3 regions of the Pelosinus sp. UFO1 genome follow, and region 1 is predicted to be linked to each of the others. Evidence: riboswitches for the same ligand, from Rfam matches in the RefSeq annotation. Region 1 holds a riboswitch; each other region holds the start of a gene.
What was found. Region 1 has a riboswitch for cobalamin ahead of cobI (precorrin-2 C(20)-methyltransferase). Riboswitches for the same ligand answer to the same signal wherever they lie in the genome.
Positions count from the first base shown of each region.

Region 2: another riboswitch for cobalamin. It lies ahead of UFO1_RS18815 (sirohydrochlorin cobaltochelatase); the one in region 1 lies ahead of cobI (precorrin-2 C(20)-methyltransferase).
Region 3: another riboswitch for cobalamin. It lies ahead of UFO1_RS05565 (nicotinate-nucleotide--dimethylbenzimidazole phosphoribosyltransferase); the one in region 1 lies ahead of cobI (precorrin-2 C(20)-methyltransferase).

Region 1 covers NZ_CP008852.1:1,147,396-1,155,174, forward strand. Annotated here, with positions in the region: gene UFO1_RS05095 (ABC transporter ATP-binding protein) at 1-1,167, shown strand, start outside; gene UFO1_RS05100 (MotA/TolQ/ExbB proton channel family protein) at 1,243-1,887, shown strand; gene UFO1_RS05105 (biopolymer transporter ExbD) at 1,874-2,284, shown strand; gene UFO1_RS05110 (energy transducer TonB) at 2,290-3,036, shown strand; gene UFO1_RS05115 (SDR family NAD(P)-dependent oxidoreductase) at 3,275-4,042, shown strand; cobalamin riboswitch at 4,098-4,280, shown strand; gene cobI (precorrin-2 C(20)-methyltransferase) at 4,475-5,182, shown strand; gene UFO1_RS05125 (ABC transporter substrate-binding protein) at 5,276-6,244, shown strand; gene UFO1_RS05130 (iron ABC transporter permease) at 6,234-7,250, shown strand; gene UFO1_RS05135 (ABC transporter ATP-binding protein) at 7,250-7,779, shown strand, end outside.
Region 2 covers NZ_CP008852.1:3,979,193-3,986,971, forward strand. Annotated here, with positions in the region: gene UFO1_RS18805 (heavy-metal-associated domain-containing protein) at 260-469, opposite strand; gene UFO1_RS18810 (hypothetical protein) at 1,082-1,831, opposite strand; gene UFO1_RS18815 (sirohydrochlorin cobaltochelatase) at 1,906-2,772, opposite strand; cobalamin riboswitch at 3,030-3,209, opposite strand; gene UFO1_RS18820 (isoprenylcysteine carboxylmethyltransferase family protein) at 3,291-3,944, opposite strand; gene lgt (prolipoprotein diacylglyceryl transferase) at 3,946-4,707, opposite strand; gene UFO1_RS18830 (hypothetical protein) at 4,931-5,365, opposite strand; gene UFO1_RS18835 (hypothetical protein) at 5,450-5,644, opposite strand; gene UFO1_RS18840 (DUF2933 domain-containing protein) at 5,694-5,954, opposite strand; gene UFO1_RS25490 (hypothetical protein) at 5,973-6,113, opposite strand; gene UFO1_RS18845 (sulfite exporter TauE/SafE family protein) at 6,564-7,779, opposite strand, start outside.
Region 3 covers NZ_CP008852.1:1,248,270-1,256,048, forward strand. Annotated here, with positions in the region: gene UFO1_RS05540 (magnesium transporter CorA family protein) at 351-1,310, opposite strand; gene UFO1_RS05545 (EutN/CcmL family microcompartment protein) at 1,333-1,635, opposite strand; gene UFO1_RS05550 (iron-containing alcohol dehydrogenase) at 1,830-2,990, opposite strand; gene cobS (adenosylcobinamide-GDP ribazoletransferase) at 3,213-3,965, shown strand; gene cobC (alpha-ribazole phosphatase) at 4,097-4,702, shown strand; cobalamin riboswitch at 4,804-5,000, shown strand; gene UFO1_RS05565 (nicotinate-nucleotide--dimethylbenzimidazole phosphoribosyltransferase) at 5,113-6,150, shown strand; gene UFO1_RS05570 (PocR ligand-binding domain-containing protein) at 6,293-7,495, shown strand; gene UFO1_RS05575 (response regulator) at 7,520-7,779, shown strand, end outside.

The DNA.
Region 1 (7,779 bases):
ATTACCTGCAAAATCGGTACTGGAGAATTTGTAGGGATTATTGGCCCAAATGGAGCTGGTAAGAGTACCTTGCTACGTAGTATGCGAGGATTCTTGCCATTGACAGAAGGAGAGATCAAAATACATGACCGCTTGATTACCAATATATCGAATAAAGAGTTAGCTTACCAAATAGCCTATATGCAGCAGGAAGTGAATATAGGTTTTGGTTACACAGGATTGGAAGTTGTCTTGGCTGGACGCTATCCTTATTTAAAATGGTGGCAAAATGAGCAGGAAGAGGATCTTGCAATTGCTTATAAGTACATGGAATTTACAGGGGTGAATTCATTGGCTAATAAGCCAGTACAAAATATGTCTGGCGGTGAGAAACAACGAGTGTTATTGGCAAAAGTGTTGGCTCAGGAAACACCAATTTTGTTCTTAGATGAGCCTACAGCAAGTTTAGATGTCATTTATCAAGAGGAGATTTTTCGATATTGCCAATTAATTGTCAAACAAGGGAAAACAGTACTGGTTGTAGCCCATGACTTAAAATTGGCAGCGAAATATTGTTCCCGTTTACTTTTAGTAGCGGATGGTAGTATTATTTCTGACGGTGTTCCAGAGAATGTGATTACTGAAGAAAATTTGCAAGTGGCGTATGGCTTACATGCCGCTGTGTTTAGAAATAAGGTAACGGATAGTTTAGACTTCCATACCTATACATCGGTTAATAAGCAAAGTAGAGGCACTACTGTACATGTGATATGCGGTGGTGGTTCAGGCACAAAAATTATTCGCAGATTATATGAAAATGGTTATCATTTGACGATAGGCGTCCTTCATCCTAGTGATACCGATGCTATCATAGCTGAAGCTTTTCATATACCCTCCGTAGTAAGTCAACCCTTTTCTAAGATTGATACGTTGTCTGCGCAAAAAAACCGTGCCCAAATTGCGCAAGCAGATTGGGTAGTATTATCAAATGTAGCCTGGGGAGAGCAAAATATAGACAATTTACATGCCGCTTTTTGCGCTAAAAAATTAGTTATTATTGAAGATACGCCGATTGAAGAGCGGGATTTTTTGCAAGGACAAGGGATTGAAACCTATTATAAGTTGTTAAAAATTCCTCAAGTAACCTTGATGACATCGCTGAATTTTATCGAGACGTTTTGTAGTTAGTTAGTTAGTTAGTTAGTTAGTTAGTTAGTTTGCAAATAATATCTGATGAGATATTAGGACGGGAGAGTAAATAATATGGATTTTTTGTCACAATGTATGTCTTTATTTGCTAAAGGTGGTCCAGTCATGTATGTGATTGTAGGATGTTCTTTAGCTGTAGTAGCGATTGGTGTGGAACGATTTTTCTATTATAAACAGATGTCTACGGACTCCCAAGCATTTATTGAAAAACTAAAACCTTTATTGGAACAAGAAAAATTAGCAGAAGCACAGCATTTGTGCGGACAAACGACAGCTGTGATTGGAATTTTAGGGGCAGAAGGATTACTAGCATATCAAAAAGAGAGTAATATAGAAAAGGCCATGGATGGTACAGCGGCATTGTTAGCAGCTAGATTACGAGAATATTTAAATTATCTAAGCTCTATTGTTACCTTATCTCCTTTATTAGGCTTGTTAGGAACTGTCATTGGTATGATTAATTCTTTTAGTATTTTCAATGTAAAAAATGGGCAGCCCATGGCGATTACAGGAGGAGTAGGTGAAGCCTTAGTTGCAACGGCCACTGGATTAATTGTAGCCATTATGGCGTTAGTCGTGCACAGCTATTTTACCCATCGTTTGGATAAATTGGTTACGGATATGGAACAAGTCTATACAATAGTGATAACTCGACTTTATATAAAAGAAACTCGGAGGAAAAGTCATGAAATTGCGTAGTTTACGCATTGAAAATCAACCAGCATTAATGATTATTCCGATGATTGATATTATCTTTTTTTTATTAGTTTTTTTTATGATGAGTACCTTATATATGGTGGAGCAACATACCATTCCAATCAACTTGCCGCAAGCTACTGCGGTTCAACAAGAAATAACGAAAAATAGTAACATTACAGTTTTAAAAGATGGCAGAGTCATGTTTGAGCAGGAGGAAATCCCACTCTCATTATTACAAAAACGTATTAATGCAGAGCTAGCAAAACAACCTGATATTCTATTTGTAGTGCGGGCAGACAAGCAAGGGCAGTATGGTCAGGTGGTGGCAGTGTTAGATGAACTAAAATTGTCTGGGGCACGTAGAGTGGCTGTGGCTACTGATCAGAAAGGAAAATAGAAGATATGATCCGACCACGTTTGCGTAAATCAATTGTCATTTCTGTGATTTTTCATATATTGCTTTTGGGTATCGTAGGTTTGCTGGCAGGTAGATTTTTTCCATTGATGGATTCCGAAACCTACATTGAATTAGAATTACTAACAGATACAGTGGCAGAAGGAGCACAATCGAATGAATCATCACCAGTTGCAAAGAATACGCCCCAAACTGCTGCTTATCCTGAAACCACAACCGTTATAAAGAGTACTACTGCCTTATCAGTTGCTCCTAAAGCAGTGGCTGTGACAGAAGACTTAGCGGTAGTGGCGGTTGAAGCGGCATCCACATTTCAATCTATGAGTGACAATGGGCAAGGAAGCAACTCTTCGAATACAAGTACAACTGATGGAGGTACTGGGAATGGATCAGGAAAGGGGACTGCTGGCAATAGCGGAGGCGGGAATGGCAATTCTGGTAGTAATTCAGGAAATAAGCAGATCACTAGGCCAAGCATTTTATCCAAGGTAGATCCTGATTATCCTGAAACAGCGCGAACAGCAGGTTTAGAAGGTACGGTTCTCGTGAAGATACAAATATTAGCGAATGGTTTGGCTGGAGACATAACCGTGAATCATTCATCAGGGCATGGTATTTTAGATGAGGCAGCAATAGTAGCAGTTCGTCAATGGCGATTTATACCTGCCAAAAATCAGGAGAATGTCAGTATTATGTGTTACACGACAATGCCTATTTCCTTCCGGTTGAAGTAGAGAATCCCATGTTAAGTTCTTTGCAGAGATAGGAAAAAAGTAGAGTCATGGTATATAATAGAAATAACATCCATCCGTTCCTTTGACTATTAATAAGAGGATAAGCACAGTGGCGCAGAATACACTGCGGTAGATTTTTGATTCTTCTATTTTTTCTCTGCGTCCTCTGCATCTCTGTGGTTAAAAAATAGATTTTATTACTATACTATATTAATGTTTAACAAACAGGAGCTGACTTATGAATTATTCTTTTGAGGGAAAAGTAGCCGTTATTACTGGCGGTACTTCTGGTATTGGTTTAGAAACAGGGCGCCAATTGCTATCACAAGGCGCAAAAGTTACTCTGATTGGAAGCCAGGAAGAAAAGGGGAAAATGGCCTTGCAAGAATTGGCTAGTTTTGAGGAACAAGTATGCTTTATTCGAGGCGATATTCGTAAAGCTAGTCAATGTCAAGAGGTTATAGACAAGGCAGTGGCCTTGTTTGGTGGTCTTGATATCGTCATCAATTCTGCTGGTATCTATATGGAGAAACTTATTGGCGAAGTGACAGAAGATGAGTTTGATAACATGATGAATGTGAATATAAAGGGAACTTATTTTATTTGTAAATATGCCTTACCTCACCTGCGTCAAAGAGGGGGCGGGGCGATTGTAAATCTTTCATCTGATGCAGGGATCAATGGAAATTCTTTGTGTACAACATATTGTGCATCCAAAGGTGCAGTGACGACCTTTACAAAGGCATTGTCCTTAGAAAGTATTCATTATGGAATTCGTGCGAATTGTGTATGTCCAGGTGATGTAGATACCCCCATGCTGCAGCAGCAGTTAGCAGGAGTCGATAACCCGCAGGAATATTTACGCGATATGTCCTCGATTTATCCCATTGGGCGTATTGGTGAGGCTCATGAGATTGCCAATGTTATTTGTTTTCTGGCATCAGACCAAGCATCCTTTGTTAACGGGGCTGTGTGGAGCGTTGACGGTGGATTGACATCCTGTTAATGCTTGACAAGTTAAATTATTTATTATACAGTTATTACTAAGAGAACAGTGAAAACTAAATATTGACGGTATAGGTGCCCTTGTGGGCTTAATAGGGAAGTCGGTTTAAATCCGGCGCGGTCCCGCCACTGTAATGAGGAGCGAATCCACAGTTATGCCACTGAAAATGATTTTTCGGGAAGGTGTGGATAAGTAATGATTCAAAGCCAGGAGAACTGCCTATATAGCAATCGCCGTTATAACCTGCGAGAGATGGGGAGGAGATTAGTACAATTGTACTGAATGCGAGATCAAAATGCCCTTGGCAACGATTTTTCATGATTACAGAGTTCTATAATTGTATTTATTGAAATCTTCCAGCTAATGTAACGGAAGGTTTTTTTGTTGTTACAAGATATTTAACATACTACAAATCATGCTGAGGAGGACGTTATGTCAGGAATTTTTTATGGTGTTGGTGTAGGACCAGGGGATCCCCAATTACTTACATTAAAGGCAGTAGAAGTAATTAAAAATGCGGATGTTGTTATTGCTCCTAAAACGGAGAAAAAAGAAGACAGCACGGCGCTATCCATTGCTCGTCCCTATTTGAAAGCTGATGTTGAGATATTAAAGTTGGTTTTCCCAATGGTAAGCAATACTGATACTTTGGCAGATGCATGGGAAAATAATAAAAATAGTATATTAAAAGAACTGCAAGCAGGGAAAAAGGTTGTATTTTTAACATTGGGGGATCCAATGTTTTATAGTACATATATGTATGTTTATCGTTTATTAAAGGACTGTGGACACGGGATCGAAACCATACCAGGTGTTCCTGCTTTTTGTGCCATAGGCAGTCAGCTAGGACAACCTTTAGCAGAGGGCAATGATGTAATTAGCATTATTCCTGCTACAATGGCAGAGGGAGAAATGGATAAAGTATTAGCTATTTCTGATAATGTTGTATTGATGAAAGTATATAAGAACTTCGGAAAAGTAGTAGAAAAACTGGAACAGTATGGTTTTGGTGATAATGCGGTTATGATTAGCAAATGTGGTTTGCCTGATGAACAGGTAAGCTATAATTTAAGCGAAGTTGATGGAACAAACGTTAATTATTTGACGACAATTTTGGCAAAGAAACGCAAACTTGGCTAGGCCTTATATGGAATTATAAAAAAGGGATGAATGATTTCGCCGGATAGCTTTATCCGGCCTTTCCCATTTTTTATGTATGAAAGGGGAATTGTTGTGAAAGGGAAATTTGCTTATTTGATTTGTATACTTAGTGTAATGGGGCTGCTTTTTACAGGGTGTGCTTCTCAATCTCAAGATAAGGCAATAACAAAATCATCTGGTGATTATTTGCAAATGACAGATGATGCGGGACGTTTAGTGGTACTCCCCAAAAAGCCACAACGCATAGTCGTATTATCTACTTCTTATTTAGATGTGTTATACGGTATCGGCGGCAAGGCAGTAGGACGGCCTAGCTCGAAGACACCTCAAACCTTTCCCGCATCGCAAGACCTTCCGGAAGTAGGGTTCGTCTATAATGTAAATAGTGAGCAAGTGTTAGCATTGCAACCTGATTTAGTAATTGGTTTTCAAGGAATTCATGATAAATTGGTTCCTATATTGGAAAGCAGTAAGATTCCTGTTATGATTCTGAAAATGAAAACCTATGATGATATTTTAGCAAAGGTAAAACTATTTGGTGATATAGCTGGTACTCAAGAACAGGCTCAGAGTCTTCTTACTGAAATGCAGACAAAAATCAATGGAGTAACAGCCAAACTGCCAGCACAAAGTAAAAGAGTAGTGATATTACATGCGACGGCGAAAAATGTTACAGTAGAGTTAGAAAATACAATTGCTGGTAATGTGGCGAACATTTTAAAAATCAAAAACATTGCCGCAGACAGTACCCCTATGGTTGGTGATGGCGAGGTGACTCCTTATAGTTTAGAAAAATTGGTGGAAGGCGATGCAGATATTATCTTGGTGGTAACCATGGGGAATATGACAGAAATTGAAAAAAGAATGAAAGCAGATATTGAAAGTAATCCAGCCTGGAACGGTTTACGAGCAGTAAAGACAGGAAAGGTATTTTTTCTGCCAGGGGAATTATTTCAACTAAATCCTGGTATTCGTTTTCATGAATCTGTTGAATATATGGCCAAAGTAGTATATCCAGAGGTTTATGGCAATGTTAAATAGAAACAATCTCTTTAATACTATGCTTGGTGACCGGAGTCAATGGCGAGTTTTTATTATCCTAGTATTCGCAGTTTGTGCTTTTGGTGGCATCCTGCTCAGTTTACGTGTTGGATCCTTATCGATAAGTGTCAATGATATTGTATCAGCCATTTTTTCGGATAATTCAGGGGCTAATCGTCAAGTAATTTGGAATATTCGATTGCCTCGGACTTTAGTGGGGGCCTTGGTGGGGGTTAATTTGTCCTTAGCGGGGGCAATTCTTCAAGGTGTCATGAAAAACCCTTTAGCGGACCCTCATATTATTGGAGTGTCTTCGGGGGCGGGATTAGCTGGTGTAAGCATTATGGTACTGTTTCCCCATAAGGAATATTTAGTGACGCCTGTTGCTTTTATGGGAGCGATGGTGGCCGCTGTTTTTATCTATATATTAGCGTGGAAAGGTGGCATTCGCCCTGTACGCATTATCTTAGCTGGGGTGGCTGTATCAGCCTTTTTAAATTCTGCTATTTCTGCCTTATTGGTTTTCTATAGTGATCGGGTTCATGGGGCATTGATGTGGATGGTAGGGGGCCTATCAGCTCGTAGTTGGCCTCACTTAGATATTATATTGCCTTATACGATTATTGGTGGCATCTTAGCTATATTGGGAGCAAGACGACTAAATATATTAAACTTAGGGGACGAGATTGCCAGAGGGCTAGGGCTAAATGTGGAAGCTTCTAGAATCGCTATGACAGCAGTGGCAGCCTTATTAGCAGCGAGTGCTGTTAGTGTGGTAGGCTTACTTGGTTTTGTCGGACTTATCGTACCGCACGCGGCGAGGTTATTAGTGGGTTCTGATTATCGTTATTTATTACCTGCCTCCGCTTTACTAGGTGTAGCAGTTGTTACCTTAAGTGATACCTTGGCAAGAGTTGCATTCTCCCCAATTGAAATTCCCGTAGGAATCATTATGGCCTTTATAGGCGCGCCCTTTTTTCTCTACTTATTAAGGAGGGATGCCTAATGACCTTCATGAAAGGAGAGGGGCTATCTGTAAGTTTCGGTGATGAAATAGTGTTGAAAAATCTTTCAGTAGAAATAGAAGAAGGGAAGATTATTGCTATTTTAGGTCCGAATGGTTCAGGGAAAAGCACCTTACTTAAAGTTTTATCTCGGAATATAAAACCGAATAAGGGTAGTGTATATCTAGATGATAAGAATTTAGTGCAGTTTAGTGGGAAAACCCTTGCTCAAAAAATGGCTGTATTGCCTCAATCGCCCCAGGCACCTAGTGATTTAACAGTGAGGGATTTAGTAGAATTTGGACGTTTTCCTCACCAAAGTTGGTGGCAAGGTAAATCAAAACAAGATGATGATTGTGTAGGTTGGGCCTTGCGGCAAACAGGCCTTATCCAGATGGCCGATCGAGTGGTTAGTACCCTGTCTGGCGGTGAACGGCAAAGGGTTTGGATTGCGATGGCTTTGGCCCAAAAACCTGAGATTTTGCTTTTGGATGAGCCAACCACCTACCTTGATATTTGTCATCAGTTAGA
Region 2 (7,779 bases), 2.3 Mb from region 1:
AACACCATCCTTAATAAACTTATATTGATATTATACAAATAAAATGTGAAGATCTTGTGAAGAAACGATGAAGAACTTATGAAGTTGTGCAGATTTCATCCTGCTAACATAGATTCAGCCCCCACCCAGAGGCTGCTCTCCTTGATGATGTGACAATCACTAAAATGCTTATCTAACTTACGTACGATTGATATCGCTGACGACCTCTTTTCGTGGTTGAGATATAAAACGGATGCCATCCCTGGCATCCGCCTAACTATTAAGCAACTACAACATAGCCAGCCTCTTCTACCGCTTGATGAAGATCGGCAATCGCGGCAAAACCTGTCACCACTGCTTCTTTTCTGTCCAAATCAACATAGGCGCTTGCAACGCCTGCAACTTCTTTAAGAGCATTCTCGACGGCCATCTTACAATGACCACAAGACATTCCTTCGATTTTTATTACTGTTTCACCAGTTTGACCCATTTCATTCACCTCCCCTCTTACCTGTAGTGCTTTATCCGAAGACCAAGTCACTCTAAAGGTCTCTGGACATGATTTGTGAAATTGTTTTAAAACATTCATCATTTTCCTTGTCTACTAGCACATACTCATCCCTCTTTATACTATACCCCCGTATAGTATAATTTAAGTATATGATAATGTTTTCATCTAGTCAATACCCTATAGTGACCCAAAAGATGGCGTTGCCGTGCGGCCAATATACCAGCACTCACTACCACCTGCCGCAAAAAAAGCTGCCTTTACCGGCAGCTTTACTGGAAGAACTTTGACTGCAAGACACTACTTATTTAATGGTGTTTAAGCTTGTCTAGTCTTGCATAGGTAATTTTTTTAAACTCTTCAAATAAAACGTCCTGAACTATTTCGCTAATGGATCAGGTACATGGTTTTCGTGCCCGAGACAATAGCGGAATGGTGATCGTTCTTTTATGAGTATGAAAACATCACTATCTTTCGCTCTTCGCCATTATGTGATAGTCGCCAGCGTGATTTATGAGATGATTTTTACTTCTCCGCCCCAGGAAATCGTAATCCCCTAAGACAGCCATACGTAATGTCTGCCCAGACAATACATTAGGTCAGGGTTAAAGTGGGCAGCAAGTCGCTCTGGCCTATTAAGAAAATGATGCCAACTGCAATACTATATAACGCCGTAGTGCTTGCTAATATTACATAGACTTTTGGATTTTTTGCAGCTTGTGCATAACCATTTAAGAGAAGAAGGATTAACACAGTTTGCGCTATAAATAAACCAATAATAAATGCTAACACGGCTGTAAGTCCTAAAGCTACCGTACCAGCTCCTGCGGCCGCAGTAAATAATAAGATTTGTGTTCCAGTTTCTCCTCCAATTCCGTGAAGTATTCCTATACAGCAAGCACTACGAGCACCCAGGTCAACTGAAAAATCTTGCTGCACTGGAGTACTTACTGGTTTAAATTTTGATTTTAACCAATATGATATTTTCCTTATCCCCATAAAAAGCAATGTCCATCTACTAAGTAATACTTGCTCATCCTTCCGATTAAAAAGAGCCACAATTAACCAAATGCCCAAACCAATTAAGATAATCCCAACAATGCGTTCTATAACTCCATCTACCCATTCTGGTAATACATTTCCGAGTAAAATTGCAGCACTACCGAACACTAAATTAACCAACGCATGACCCATTACATAGTAAAGTGATAAGAAGAAACTTTTTTTCTTCGTATCTTCTGCTCCAATAAAATCGGTGATAGCGGCGATATGATCCCAATCGATTGCATGCCTAAGCCCGAGTACAAAACCTAACCCAATTATAGCGCCAATTTCGGCATTCATCTTTTTAATCTCCTTTAATTCAGCCCACAGGCATCTATCTCATGAAATTACATAATAGTATGACCGGTTTAAAACTAGTGTTTTTTAGCTTTATGCACGATCAGTTGATCAATAGCATCTTTTAGATGCTGTACATAAATATCCTGGATAGCTAGATTTTCGCCCAAGCCGTGGAAATATATATCAACATTAAACCCAGCTTTAAGTAATTGGGATTTAGCAGAATCTTCTTCATCACCAGCCATGTCTTTAGTGGCATGGTCGCCAGCTACCAGCATAAATGGCAACAAAGTCAAGTTCTTCACCTTTTTACTTTTCAATTTTTCAATAACGCTATCCAGTGCTGGGAAACCTTCGACAGTATATACAAAAATATTATTCAACCCGGCTTCTTCTAATTTTATTTGTAAAGCGGCATAAGCAGTATTAGCAGGATGTACTCCCCCATGACCCATAAGCACTATCGCTTCCTGGTCTCTTAACTTAGGTAGTTGCGTTTCAACAGCCTTAATGGCAATCAGGTAATCGTCTGGGTTGCCTTTCTGTCCCATATAATAAAGAAGTGGACGGCCAAGAGTAATCTTATCAAACACTTTAGTATGAGCAAAATGTACAGAAACCGCTCTTAACTTTTCATATTCTTCAGCAGCGGCCACATATAGTGGCTGGATGAATACTTCTTTATATCCCTCAGCTTGCAATCTTTCAAGCGCTTGCTTTTCCGTATCAATTAGAATACCATCTCGCTCAGCCAATTTCTTAATGACAATACGGGAAGTAAACGCCCGACGTACCTCGTAATTAGGGAAGGTAACTCTGATTTTGCTTTCTGTACTTTCAATGGCCATTTTCAACGTATCAAGATAAGTAGTTCCAAAGCTAACAACTAAAATAGCCCTTTTATCCGCCAAACAGTTGACGGTACTAGCTGTTTTTTCCATTATAAATTCCTCCAATTATTATAGCTAAATACCAAATGATGAATATTGGGGTAGATTTTCATGCAACATACTAACTTCCGCTCCCCAAGATGGAATCGTCAATACACTACGTAAAAAAAATAATCTCCCATCCAAGAACGGGAGACGTAATATAAGCCAGGCAAAGTTATATCGATAAAAATCCCTGCGAAAAAACGCAACGATGAAATATTGTACAACAGCATGTACTTAAATCCCCTCCCCATCGCTCGTGGGTAAACGGTGACTATTAAATAGGCAGTTCTTCTGACTTAGGATCGTAACATTCCTGCGCCTTCCCAAAACTATTATTTCAGTGACATCATGCAGGTTTGCTCCCCTTTACAGCGGCGGGACCGTGTTGGATTTACACCAACTTCCCTATTAAGCCCGTAGGCACCTATCTTACTATATTTAGTTAAGAAAATCCTATTTAAAGTTACTATCAATATCTAACGTTGTCAAGCTTTTGTTCAATACAAACCGTGTATCAAAACTTTTTACTTATCCTGCTTACTCCCAATTAGGCCCCTTCGACCTAATCTGGGGAAAAAACGTGGAGTCACTGCCGCATAGGCGGCATAGTCTTCACCAAATTGTTCCATTGCTTCCCGTTCTTCTTGCCTAGCCAACCAAATATACATCCGCACAAGAATAGGGAACATAGCCAATGTTAACAGCGTTGGCCACTGCAGCAAGAAACCCAACAGGATCACGATAAAAGCAATATATTGAGGATGACGCACATAGGCATAAGGACCATTCACTGCGATCACACCCCTACGCTGGGCACTGTGCAAAAATCTCCATGTAAAACCAAGAAAGATAAGCCCCCCAAAAATAAACCAGTTACTTAATTCGTGAATAGGATTGTGGTGGGGATCACCTGTTAGTCCCAGCAATGTATACCAAAGGTGTCCGGCATCATGAGAAAAGAGATTGATTTGTGGATAGTGGCTCCCCAGCCACCCGGAAAGTAAATAAATACTCAAAGGAAAACCATACATCTCTGCAAATAGCGCTACAATAAAAGCGGAAAAGGTACCAAAGGAACGCCAATCCCGACCAGAACGCGGACGAGTAAAACTAAAGGCAAAAATAATAAAGATAAGCGAATTGATGACCACAATTGGCCATAGTCCATAATCTGACATGTTATTCAGTCTCTCCTTTCCGATACCACAACCATAAGCTACTAGCAAGCATTGCCGTTAACAGCGCCGTCATTTGCGCCACTTTAAGACCGCCAAATAGTAAGCTATCCGTACGTAAAAATTCCAAACCAAATCGGGCCAGGGAATAGAGAATGAAATAGGTTATTGCCACCTGTCCATCAAACTGTTTCCGACGGAATATATACAGTAGGACGGCTAGAATCATGAGATCAAACCCAGCCTCAAATAGTTCGGCTGGCACCAATGGCATTGCTCCCCATGCTTGATATGCCGATGTTCCCGGCTGATAGACAACGCCATACCAGGCAGTTGTCGGCTTTCCATAGGCATCACCGTTTAATAAACAGCCAATACGCCCAATAGCCTGCCCTAGGATAAGACCTGGTGTACTAATATCGGCAAAACGCCGGAAGGATAATCCTTTACTTCGGAAATACCATCCCGCCAGCAATAAATTGGCTATCACCGCTCCCTGAATGGAGAGCCCCCCCTGCCAAAACATCAACGCCTGCAAAGGATTGCTGCTATAGTCTTGCCAAGAGAAGACAACTTCCCAAACGCGTGCTCCTAAAAATCCTGCTATTACACCATATAAAACATATTCTTGCAATAGCTCTGCCGAAAACTCACTGTTTCTTGCTAGGCGTGTCGCTAGCCACAAGCCGGCAAATACTCCTAAAGCTACCATAAGTCCCCAGGCGCGAAATTCCAAACCACCAATACTAAATAAGATGGGATACATGATCCTTCCCCCCCGTTCTATATCCTTCGCCTATTCTAGGCTACGTTAATTTCATCTACCATCAAGTGGAGTTATGCCCGCTTCCAGCAGGAATACGGGCAGCTCCATGTATATAAAAGACCTCCTGGCAAACCAAGATGATCTGTCATGTCATTACTATCAATCCACCGATTTCATGATCCAAGCTGGCGCTTTATAGCGCCAGCTTAGATGGACAAATAAACTAGGATGGGTGATGAGCATTATGATCGACGGTATCGGGTGCATTAGATGGTGTACTGAACTGCGAAACCGAATTATCATTTTGGTCATTGATGTCTATCGAATTAACCAAGTCACGCATGATCTGCCGCATTTCCGGATCACTTGCCAGCATTTGCTTCATCGTGGCCTGCATTTCTGGCTGCTTCATCATCCCTTTCATTGTCTCTTGCATATCACTGCTTTTCATCATATCCACGCATTGTTTTTGCATTTCAGGCGAATTCATCATTTCCATATTATCCTTTTGTCCATTTTGCATCATCTTGCCTTGCATAACTGGCGGTTTGTCAGCAATTTTCTCCGCCGCACTTCCCACATTAGTACCCATTAGCAAACCAGCGGCAGAAATAGCAAAAACCCCACCCATAATCCAACTTGTCATTCTTTTTTTCATAATTATTTATCCTCCTTCAAAATCTTATTATCAATATAACTAAGCCTATAGTTATAGGCAAAGGGTGAGTAACTCAGATCAAAATTAGATTTCCACCAAAGCATATTGAAACCAAAGGCCTCTGCGCTCTAAAATCCGCCGTACCTGTCCAGTGGTAATCAAGGTACGCGGGTCGTACAGCGAATAGCGTTTTTTTAACAAGCGCTCTAGCTTCGTTGTAATAGCAAAAAAATGTTTTGAATCTGCTTTTTCATATGCTTCAACAATCAATGCTTCCATAGTACTTTCCTCCTTACGTCTTATATTTAAAATGTCAGTGTACCAATCACTAACTAGATTGCTTTTCATCCTCCGCTTTTTTACCCATGCTCCTCATCATGAAAAAATGCATCAGCGGACACATGAGAAGCACCAAGTAATTGGCTGATCCTTCATAACCACTTTGTTTGAGCAGCAGAACCAGACCGAGGGGAGCCAAGCAGCATACCATCATCATCACCATATGCTTCCAACCACCACCGCAGCCCTGATGTTGCGCGTGGCTGGTTTCTTGTCCTTTGATTTGAGACACTTGTTTATATTGATCCATCCTATTTTCCTCCCTTGATTAAGAATGCATAATCATCGCTATTGCTATAAAGACTGTGCCCCAAGCACCCCATTGCAATAATGTCAGCACTCCCTTTTGCCATGGAGTATATTCTACGCTGCCTTCGATTATTTCCGGCGATTTATTGTTTTCTTCCATTCTATATTCCTCCATCTAGCTGATGAACTTTGTATTGTCCTTATCTTACCATGCTGTTATGAAGAACCTGTGAAGAACTCTTGAAGAACTTCTGTTTTTTAAGATACTAAGAAATGCACGTATATTCTCTCATAAGAAAAGACTTGGCTTGTGCCAAGTCCTCAGACGCAGGCAGAAGCCTTAGTCGTTCTTACTTGGAATCAAGAAAGTGTTATACTTTCTGATTCCGTAAAAAAAGCCTCGGCAATGCCTAGGCAGTGTTATTGCACTATATATAAAGGAAACAGAAGATTTAGATTCACTCGGCTCAGTACAATTTTCTCGTATGCTGATATTGGCAATTTTAGTGGTATATGATAAAAAGGCAAAGTTCAATTGAACTCTGCCTCGCCCAAACGAGCATTTTATGAAGTACTGGATGCCATCCAAAAGATCTTTGGTTTGAAATGTTTACAAAAATTTTGATCTGACGTTTTCCAGGTCAGTCGTAGCAAGATTATCAACCACTTCGATAACACCAATAATTTTGCGGTCCTTATAAATCCCAAAAGTACCAACCTCATCTTGCCGAAAGTCTATCTCTTTGATTTCTTGTTTTCCTGCAAACGAAGAAACAACTTTCTTTTGTTTGTAATCAACAATATTCCAGTTCCCAACAGCATTATCAAATTCGGCGAGGTCGATTTTGATTTTTGCAAGGGTCTGTTTTTGGATAACGACCACCAGTGGTTCAAATTCATACCCGATACCTTTTATCGACACGGTTTGTAGCTTATTACTGATTGTGGCTTTACGAATAAGCCTTTCTGTTGAAACCTTAGCAATATCATCGCCATAGATACTTTCAACTTGCGTACCACCGGTACTGCAGCATCCGCCTACTGATGAGGCAACAGATGTTTTATCTTTAGTAACATCAATGGCGCTGACATCATCCACCACCTTAATGACGCCTCGAATCATTCCCATCCAACAACTAAAGCTTATGTCTTGATCTTGTGGCGTAAATTCAATGATGTTTTCCCCATAAGATAATTTTTTCTTACTATTTAGAGTAGGGATGATGATCTGGTTATTACAGGAGGTTATTTGTTCACCGTCAACAATCCATTTTACCGGGACACCTTTTTGCACATATAACACGTTTGGTGTGTAGCCTCTATTATTTGCCGACATGCGGATGGTTTGCACGCCATTATCAATTTGCGCCTTTGTTACCATAGAAGTTCCGTTAGTGCCTTTTGCTGTTAAATCCGAAAAGGGAAGATTCAGCCCCGCAATTGCTAAACCACGATTCGTCATGATGACGCCTAATACAATCACAAGGACACCACTTAATTTCATAATCCGTTTTGTTGAATCTTTACTAAAAAGACTTGTCAATGTTCCAAAAGAAAGCATTAACGGCAATGTACCGAGAGCAAAAACCAGCATGGACGAAGCCCCCTGTAACACACTGCCTGTGCCCAAAGCATAAAGCTGCATCGTTTGGAGGGGACCGCAGGGCATCAATCCATTTAGGAGTCCAACCAAAAAAGGAGCCTTTACTTTTTTGCTTAACGAATGTGTAGGTAACGAGATTTTTAGATACTTCCTAAATATGCTAAATCCAGCCATATTGAGCCCCATAACTATCATAAAGATACCGGCAAAGATTGCAACACCA
Region 3 (7,779 bases), 100 kb from region 1:
TATCAGGTTAGAGAAGAGAGAAAATTGGTTTTTGGGAATGACGTTATATATTGAATTATCATGTGCACATAAAGGAAGATGGAAAGAGTATTTGAAAATGTGTTTAATAATTCGTTTTACTATAATAATGGGCTATCTCGTTACGATTTCTTGAAAATCGTAACGAGATAGCCCATTGTTTCTATTATGTATGTCCTTGTACGTGAGCCAATGCTGGATTATGCCAGTGTTGGCAATCAGATAGGAGTAAAATATTAATGGATCGGGGGTATAGTTTGCATTCAAAAAAGTGGTCAAAATCCTTACAGAGAAGGGTTTTGACCACTTGATTTATTAAAAGTGAAGGTATATCAAAACATTCCTTTTTTTCGCAAAAGTAAACCAACTGCCCCGCTGGTAATAAGCGCTAACAATAAGACGATCCAAAAACCTGCTGCAGTACCTTGCCAGGGGACCACGAGGCTCATACTCCAAAAGCTGGAAAGCATAGTAGGAATGGCTAATAAAATCGTTACAGAAGCTAAAAATTTCATAATATGATTTAAATTGTTATTAATAACAGAAGAAAAAGCATCCATCATATTGCTTAATATTTCGCTATAGGTTTGAGCTAATTCTAACGCTCTTTTATTTTCAATAATTACACTTTCTAATACATCTTCATCTTCTTCATGCATCTGTAATAAATATCGCATTTGAGGGTCAGAACGCATACGAAGAATTGTTTCTGCTACAATCACATTACCACGTAAAGCAGCCGTAAAGTAGGTTAGGCCCTTTTCTAAATCAAGAAGTTGGAAGACTTCTTGATTGTTTGTTGATTTGCGTAAATGAAGCTCGATTTCATCGGTTCGCTTACGGATATGGCGAATGCTTTTTAAAAAGACGGTATCAGCATGGTATAAAATTTGAAAAAAGAATTGGGTTCTCTTTGCTGTATCGAAAGAAAATCTGTTACTGGCGTTGTTATCTGGGAGTATTTGTATTAAGTCATCACTGATGGTTACTGTTAGTTCTGGTGTTAGGATGATACTAAGCGGGCTAGTTTCATAGCGATCAGTTCCATAGAAAATAGGTACATGAATGATAGCAAGAATACAGTTTTTAGCTAATATAATTCTGGGGCAATCATCTTCGTCAATTGCAAAACGAAAAAAATAGTCTGGTATATTAGCGGAAGCTGACATTTGTTGAATTTCTTCAGTTGTTGGATTGGTTAACTTCACCCAAACCCCTTTTTCCAGGGAATCTAGGGTATCAAATGAAACTTCTTGTAGTTTTTCTTGTAGTGTTTTATATACTGTCAGCATGATTTCTCCTTATTTTCTCATCCTATCCCTTTTGCACCCAATATTGTGCTTTCGAAATGCCTTCTAAATCAATATTGTCTACAATTCCAACAATAGCTGCATCAACAGGGCTGTTATCGCTATTCATTACACGGCGTGCAGAGCTTCCCGTTGATACTAAGACGGTCTCGCCATTTCCTGCACCAACAGTATCGACTGCAACCTGCAAACTAATGGTGTTCATACCGTCTAAATTTAAAGGTTGGACCACCAAAAGTTTACTTCCAACTAAGTTTTCATTTTTAGTTGGTGCCACAACTGTTCCGACAACCTTACCAAGCCACATGAGAATTCCTCCTACATACGAATACTATGCAATCATTACTAGTTATTTGTTTCTGATGTAATTCTTTTGACAAAAGGAGATGGTTTCCTTTGTATTATATTGTGAGACCATAGAATATTCTTGTTTTCGTATAAAAAATGAGAAGGCCCTTATTGGTTAAGGGGACTTCTCATTTTTATAAAACCTAGGTGTATTTATATTGAAGCTTTAAAAATATCTTCTATTTCTTGTTGTGTGCCTTGACGTGGGTTCGTCAGACAACATACATCCATAAGAGCATTCGCTGCAAGGGTGGGAAGATCTTTTTCATTAAAGCCACGGACGTCAGAAAGATTTTTAGGGATGCCAAGGTCTTTAATAAGATCTTTAATAGCATCTACCGCTAGCAAAGCGGCAGATTCGTCGGATAAATCTCTAATGTCCTTGCCTAAAGCTTGGGCAATTTCTGCATATTTTTTAGGGACAGCATGAAGATTATAGTTGGCAACAGCAGGTAACATAATTGCATTTGCTAATCCATGGGGTAGATTATAAAAACCGCCTAACTGGTGAGCCAGGGCATGTACATACCCTAAGCTCGCATTATTAAAGGCAATACCTGCTAGATACTCTGCATAGACCATCATTTCTCTTGCTTTAAGGTCATTGCCGTTTTTGACGGCGGTTTTAAGATGGGCTGCAATGAGCTCAATTGCTTTTAATGCCTTGCAATCTGTAACGGGCGTTGCATTTGTCGATACATAGGCTTCGATAGCATGGGTTAAAGCATCGATGCCAGTGGCTGCAGTAAGGCTAGGTGGCATTGCTAGCATAAGTTCCGCATCGTTTACTGCAATGATAGGCGTAACATGCCAATCGGTAATGGTCATTTTTACATGATTTTCTTCATCCGTTATTACGCAAAAACGAGTTAGCTCACTTCCTGTACCAGCAGTAGTATTGACCGCAATCAGCGGTGCTGAAGGTTTTTTGGATTTATTCATACCAACATAGTTTTTAATTTCTCCACCATTTGTTGCTAATAAGGCAATGGCTTTAGCGCAGTCGTGCGGGGAACCTCCGCCAAAGGATATAAGAAAATCACAGCCGTTATCTTTAAATAACTTTAGTCCATAATCAACTTGAGGGATGGTTGGATTTGGTGAAACGTCATCGTAGATAATAAAGAATATGCCAGCATTTGTTAAGAGCTCTGTTAATTTATCAATTAATTTGATTTCAACTAATACTTTATCGCTGACAATCAGAGCTTTTCTAAATGCCATAGGTTTAATATAAGTTATAATTTGTTCCAAGCAGCCAACGCCTAAAATACTAATCGGTGTCATAAAGTATTCATAAATCTTTTTATTCATAAGGGTATATCCTCCTCATTCCTATTTTATTAAACCATAACACTGCTGTTTTAATTCAGCAAGGTTTGTCATGGAAGCTTTTCACATTTGAGCAATAAATCAATACAACATAACAAAGGAGACCCATAATAAGGTTGTATAATAGTATTATCACTTTGTTATGTAGTAAGGGGAGCGGAAATGCAGACTTTTGGCTAGTTTTTATTAAGGGGAGGTGGAGGATTGTTGGGGAATGTGATTGAGGACTTTCTCACTGGCTTACAGTTTTTAACGCGGATTTCTATTAAAACAAAAAAACAGTGGTCACCCGATAGCTTTAGCCGTAGTGTTAAATTCTTTCCCATTATAGGTGGTATCATAGGTTTATTATTAACGGGAATTGTTTATGGGGCACAAAATTTTTGGGGTGTAAAGTTACCGTTACACCTTATGGCCGTGAGTATAATTCTAATTGAAATTATCATTACTGGCGGATTGCACTGTGACGGATTAATGGATACAGTAGATGGTGTTTTTTCGGGGAAATCTAGGGAAAGAATGTTAGAAATTATGAAGGATAGCAGAGTTGGCGCTTTTGGTGCCATGTCCTTCTGTCTGTTGATTGTAATGAAATATTCATTAATTTTAGACATTGAACCGGTGCTGCTGCCGATAGCGATATTTGTAATGCCGATCATAGGTAGAACTGCTGTTGTCATGGCGATTACTCTATACCCTTATGCTAGGGCTGATGGACTAGGTAAAGGACTTAGTCAATGCGAACATAAAAATACTCTTTATATAGCAGGTCTAATAGCAATTTTATTATTAGTTCCTTTCGGTAAACTTGTTTTACTTAGTAGTGGGGTAGCAATTGCCTTTGCCATCCTTGTTGCTGAATATGTCAATAAACGTTTAGGCGGCTTAACAGGTGATGTATATGGGGCAGTTGTTGAACTGACAGAACTTGTAGCTCTAGTAGTATTTCTTTTTTAGTTTTCATATGTAGTAAAGCTAGTGTAATTTTTATAATAATTATATCTTTCGTTGTGTTAGTGAACAAATTAATACCTATAGAATATACCTTTGTAAGGTGAATAATTTTAAAGCAAGGAAGGGGTGAGGCGTTGACTAAAGTAATTTACGTTAGACATGGTCAAACTTCTTGGAATAAGGCAAAAAAGTACCAAGGGCATAGTGACATTCCCTTAAATGAAAAAGGATTAGAACAAGCCCAATTGGTAGGAAAGCGGCTTGCTAAGGAAAATATAAGTGCAGTTTATAGTAGTGATTTATCCCGTGCAGCTCAGACGGCAAATATCATCGCTCGGTATCATAATTTGCAAGGGATAAAGATAAAAGGATTTCGCGAAATAAACTTTGGCTTGTGGGAAGGGTGTACCTATGCCGAAATTATGGCGCTTTGGCCTGAGGCTTTAACAAGCATGTATTCTTCCCCAGGAGCAATTAAAGCGCCAGAAGGAGAAAGTTTTCTGGATCTTAAATGGAGGGCGAAGGGGGCCTTAAGCCAATGTATTAAGGCGCATGAAGAGGAAACGATTGTGATTGTATGTCATGGAGGCACAATGAGAGTACTGCTTTGTGATGCATTGCAGTTAAGTCTAGATAAGATGTGGTCTATCCGTCAAGATAGTACAGGAATTAATATCATTGAGTACTTTAGTAACCAGCCAATTCTTTCCTTGGTCAACGATACTTGCCATTTAAAATAAGGTTAGATGGGACATTTTTTACCATCTACCCTACTATCTTGCTAACATACTTGTTACACATAGGAGAACAGGTTTCATTGTAGAACTACTGTGACAACTGAATAATTTGCCACCAAACAGGTGCCTCTTACGTAAAGAGGAGAATAGGGAAGTTCGGAAGGATTGTAAAGATCCTTAAACGACGCGGTCGCGCCACTGTAATCGGGGAGATACTCTTACATTGCCACCAGGAAACTGGGAAGGCGTAAGGTTTTATGATCCGTAAGTCAGGAGACCTGCCTGTTATGGCTGTCATTTACCTCCGCGTAAGGGGTAATGCCAGAAGGATGGGATTTTTTATAAAATACCTAGCCTTTTGGGCTAGGTATTTTTATATTTAAAAATGATATGAAAATAAAGGAGGAGTAAAAATGGATTTGGAAAAAAAGGTTGATGAGTTGCTGAACGGAGCAGCAAAACCTCGAGAAAGTTTGGGCCTACTAGAAAAATATTTAAAAAAAATCATCTTGTCTTGGGGAAAGATCAATCCAGAAATGAAGCCTCATCATATAATTTTTGCAGCAGATAACGGTGTGGTAGAAGAGGGAACTGCCAATGACCCGATCGAGATTACTTATTTGCAAACGAAAAATATGGCAGCAGGTCATGCCACGATCAGTTGTTTTTGTCGGCACAATCAAATACCTTATAGCGTAGTTGACATTGGAATTAATAATAAATTAGAAGCTGGTATTAATCGTAAAGTTGCCTTAGGTACTAAAAACTTTATGAAAGAAGAAGCTATGAGTCAGGCTGAATTTGAACAAGCTTGGGATGTGGGCAAAGAAATGGTTCAGCATTTGGTTGAGGAAGGTTATAACCTAATTTCTTTTGGTGAAATGGGAATTGGCAATACCACAACCTCATCAGCAGTGCTTCATGCTTTAACGGGAATGTTACCCGAATTTGTGGTAGGTTATGGGGCTGCCTTAAATGATAATGAATTATTAAAAAGAAAACGGAATGTGGTTGCAAAAGGGGTAGAACGCCATAAAGCCCAAATGAATACTGTAAAAGATATTTTACGTTGTGTAGGGGGATTTGATATTGTTGCTATCTGTGCCGGCATGTTAGAGTGCGCAAGACTCAGGATACCCTTTGTAATAGATGGATTTATAACAGCAGTTGCCTATGCTTGTGCAGCGCGCATCGATGGTACTATTGAAAAACATGCGATTCCATCACATATGTCAAAGGAACCTGGGATGGCCTACTCACTGATGTTGGGAAATATTCTAGCAGAGGATGTATTAATCCGGGCAAATATGGCATTAGGGGAAGGAACAGGTGCTGTTCTTATGGTTTCTATGTTAAAGACAATGTCTTACACAATTCATAATATGGCAAGAATGTCTGATTTTGTGTTAAGTGAGCCTGTGCCTGCTCCCAACCAGGTTGTTGCCATGTAAAGATTGCCTTTACTTGCTAGAATATAGTAATTTATTGCTGTTAGCAGGAACTAGTTTGCTCTTTAGCTAATACTCCTCATATAAAATAGCAAAAAAGTGATATGATGCTGAAGTCTTATGAGGGGGTCTTCTAGTGCAAACAATGAATGGATTTACCTTAGGTGAAATTGTAAATACTCAGATTTTACAGGAAATTCAGGATAAATTCTCAGAAGCTACTGGGTTAGCGTCCGTAATTGTAGACCCTGAAGGAAATCCTATTACCAATCCTAGTAATTTTACGAAATTTTGCACTTATATCCGATCTTGTTCTGAAGGGTTTGCCCGTTGCACCCAATGTGATGATAGAGGAGGGCGGGGTAACCAAAAGCCCTCTGTCTATCGCTGTCATAATGGTTTAACCGATTTGGCGGCACCAATCATTGTAAACAATGAGTATATAGGGGCTTTTCTTGCAGGACAAGTTATTCTTGCACAAGCGGACTATGATACGAAAGCTGAAATGTTTGAGCGAACAGCTAACCTAGGATTGGATTCAGAATTATTGTCAGAGTTTTTTGATATTATAGAGGTTGTACCAGAAAAAAGAATTAAAGCAGCAGCAGACCTAATTTATATCATGTCAAATTATATTGTAGAAATTGGTGTAGCGAATATTGCGAGTAAGCAGCTAGTAAAAGAAGTAAAGGTGAAAGCGGAACTTGAGGCTATGCTGCGTGCTACGGAATTAAAGGCACTGCAATCTCAGGTTAATCCTCATTTTTTGTTTAATACATTAAATACAATTGCAAGATTGGCTATGCTAGAGGGAGCAAGTCAAACACAAGAAGTAGTTTATGCGTTATCAGATCTGCTTCGGAATAATTTAAGAGACATTGAAATTTTACGAAGCTTAGAACAAGAAGTAAAATCCATCAGAGATTATCTGTTGATACAGAAAGTACGTTTTGGAGAACGTATTGAGACTTATATTGAGGTAGATCCTTTGATAATGGAAACGAAGATTCCTCCTCTTACTCTTCAACCTTTAGTTGAAAATGCGATTATTCATGGTTTGGAAAACAAAGTAGAGGGCGGAGTCGTTCGTGTAAGTGGAAAAATTGAAGGAAATGACGTAGTTCTCCTTGTGAGTGATACTGGGGACGGTGTTTCAGCAGAGGATATTCGTACTATTTTCCATGCGGAAAAGCGCAAGCAAATTCATGGTCAAACGACGGGACTTGGAATCATTAATGTTCACAAGCGAATTCAGCATTATTTTGGTAACGAATATGGCCTTACCATGGAGAGTAAAGTAGGGGAAGGAACTAACATTTACATTCGAATTCCCTACTGTTCCTTATAAGAGAGTCTACCAGAGGAGAAAAGAATGTATACATTATTGATCGCAGATGATGAACAATTAGAGCGGCAAGCATTACGATTTATTGTGGAGCAAAAATGTCCGAACATTCGGATCATAGGCGAAACAGGAGACGGAAAGAGTGCTGTTCAGATTGCTGCAATAGAAAAACCAGATATTGTTTTAATGGATATCCGTATGCCTGAAATGAATGGGTTAGAAGCAGCTAAGCGTATTCGATCAGCTTTACCAAACACAATCATTATCATGCTTACCGCTTTTGATGA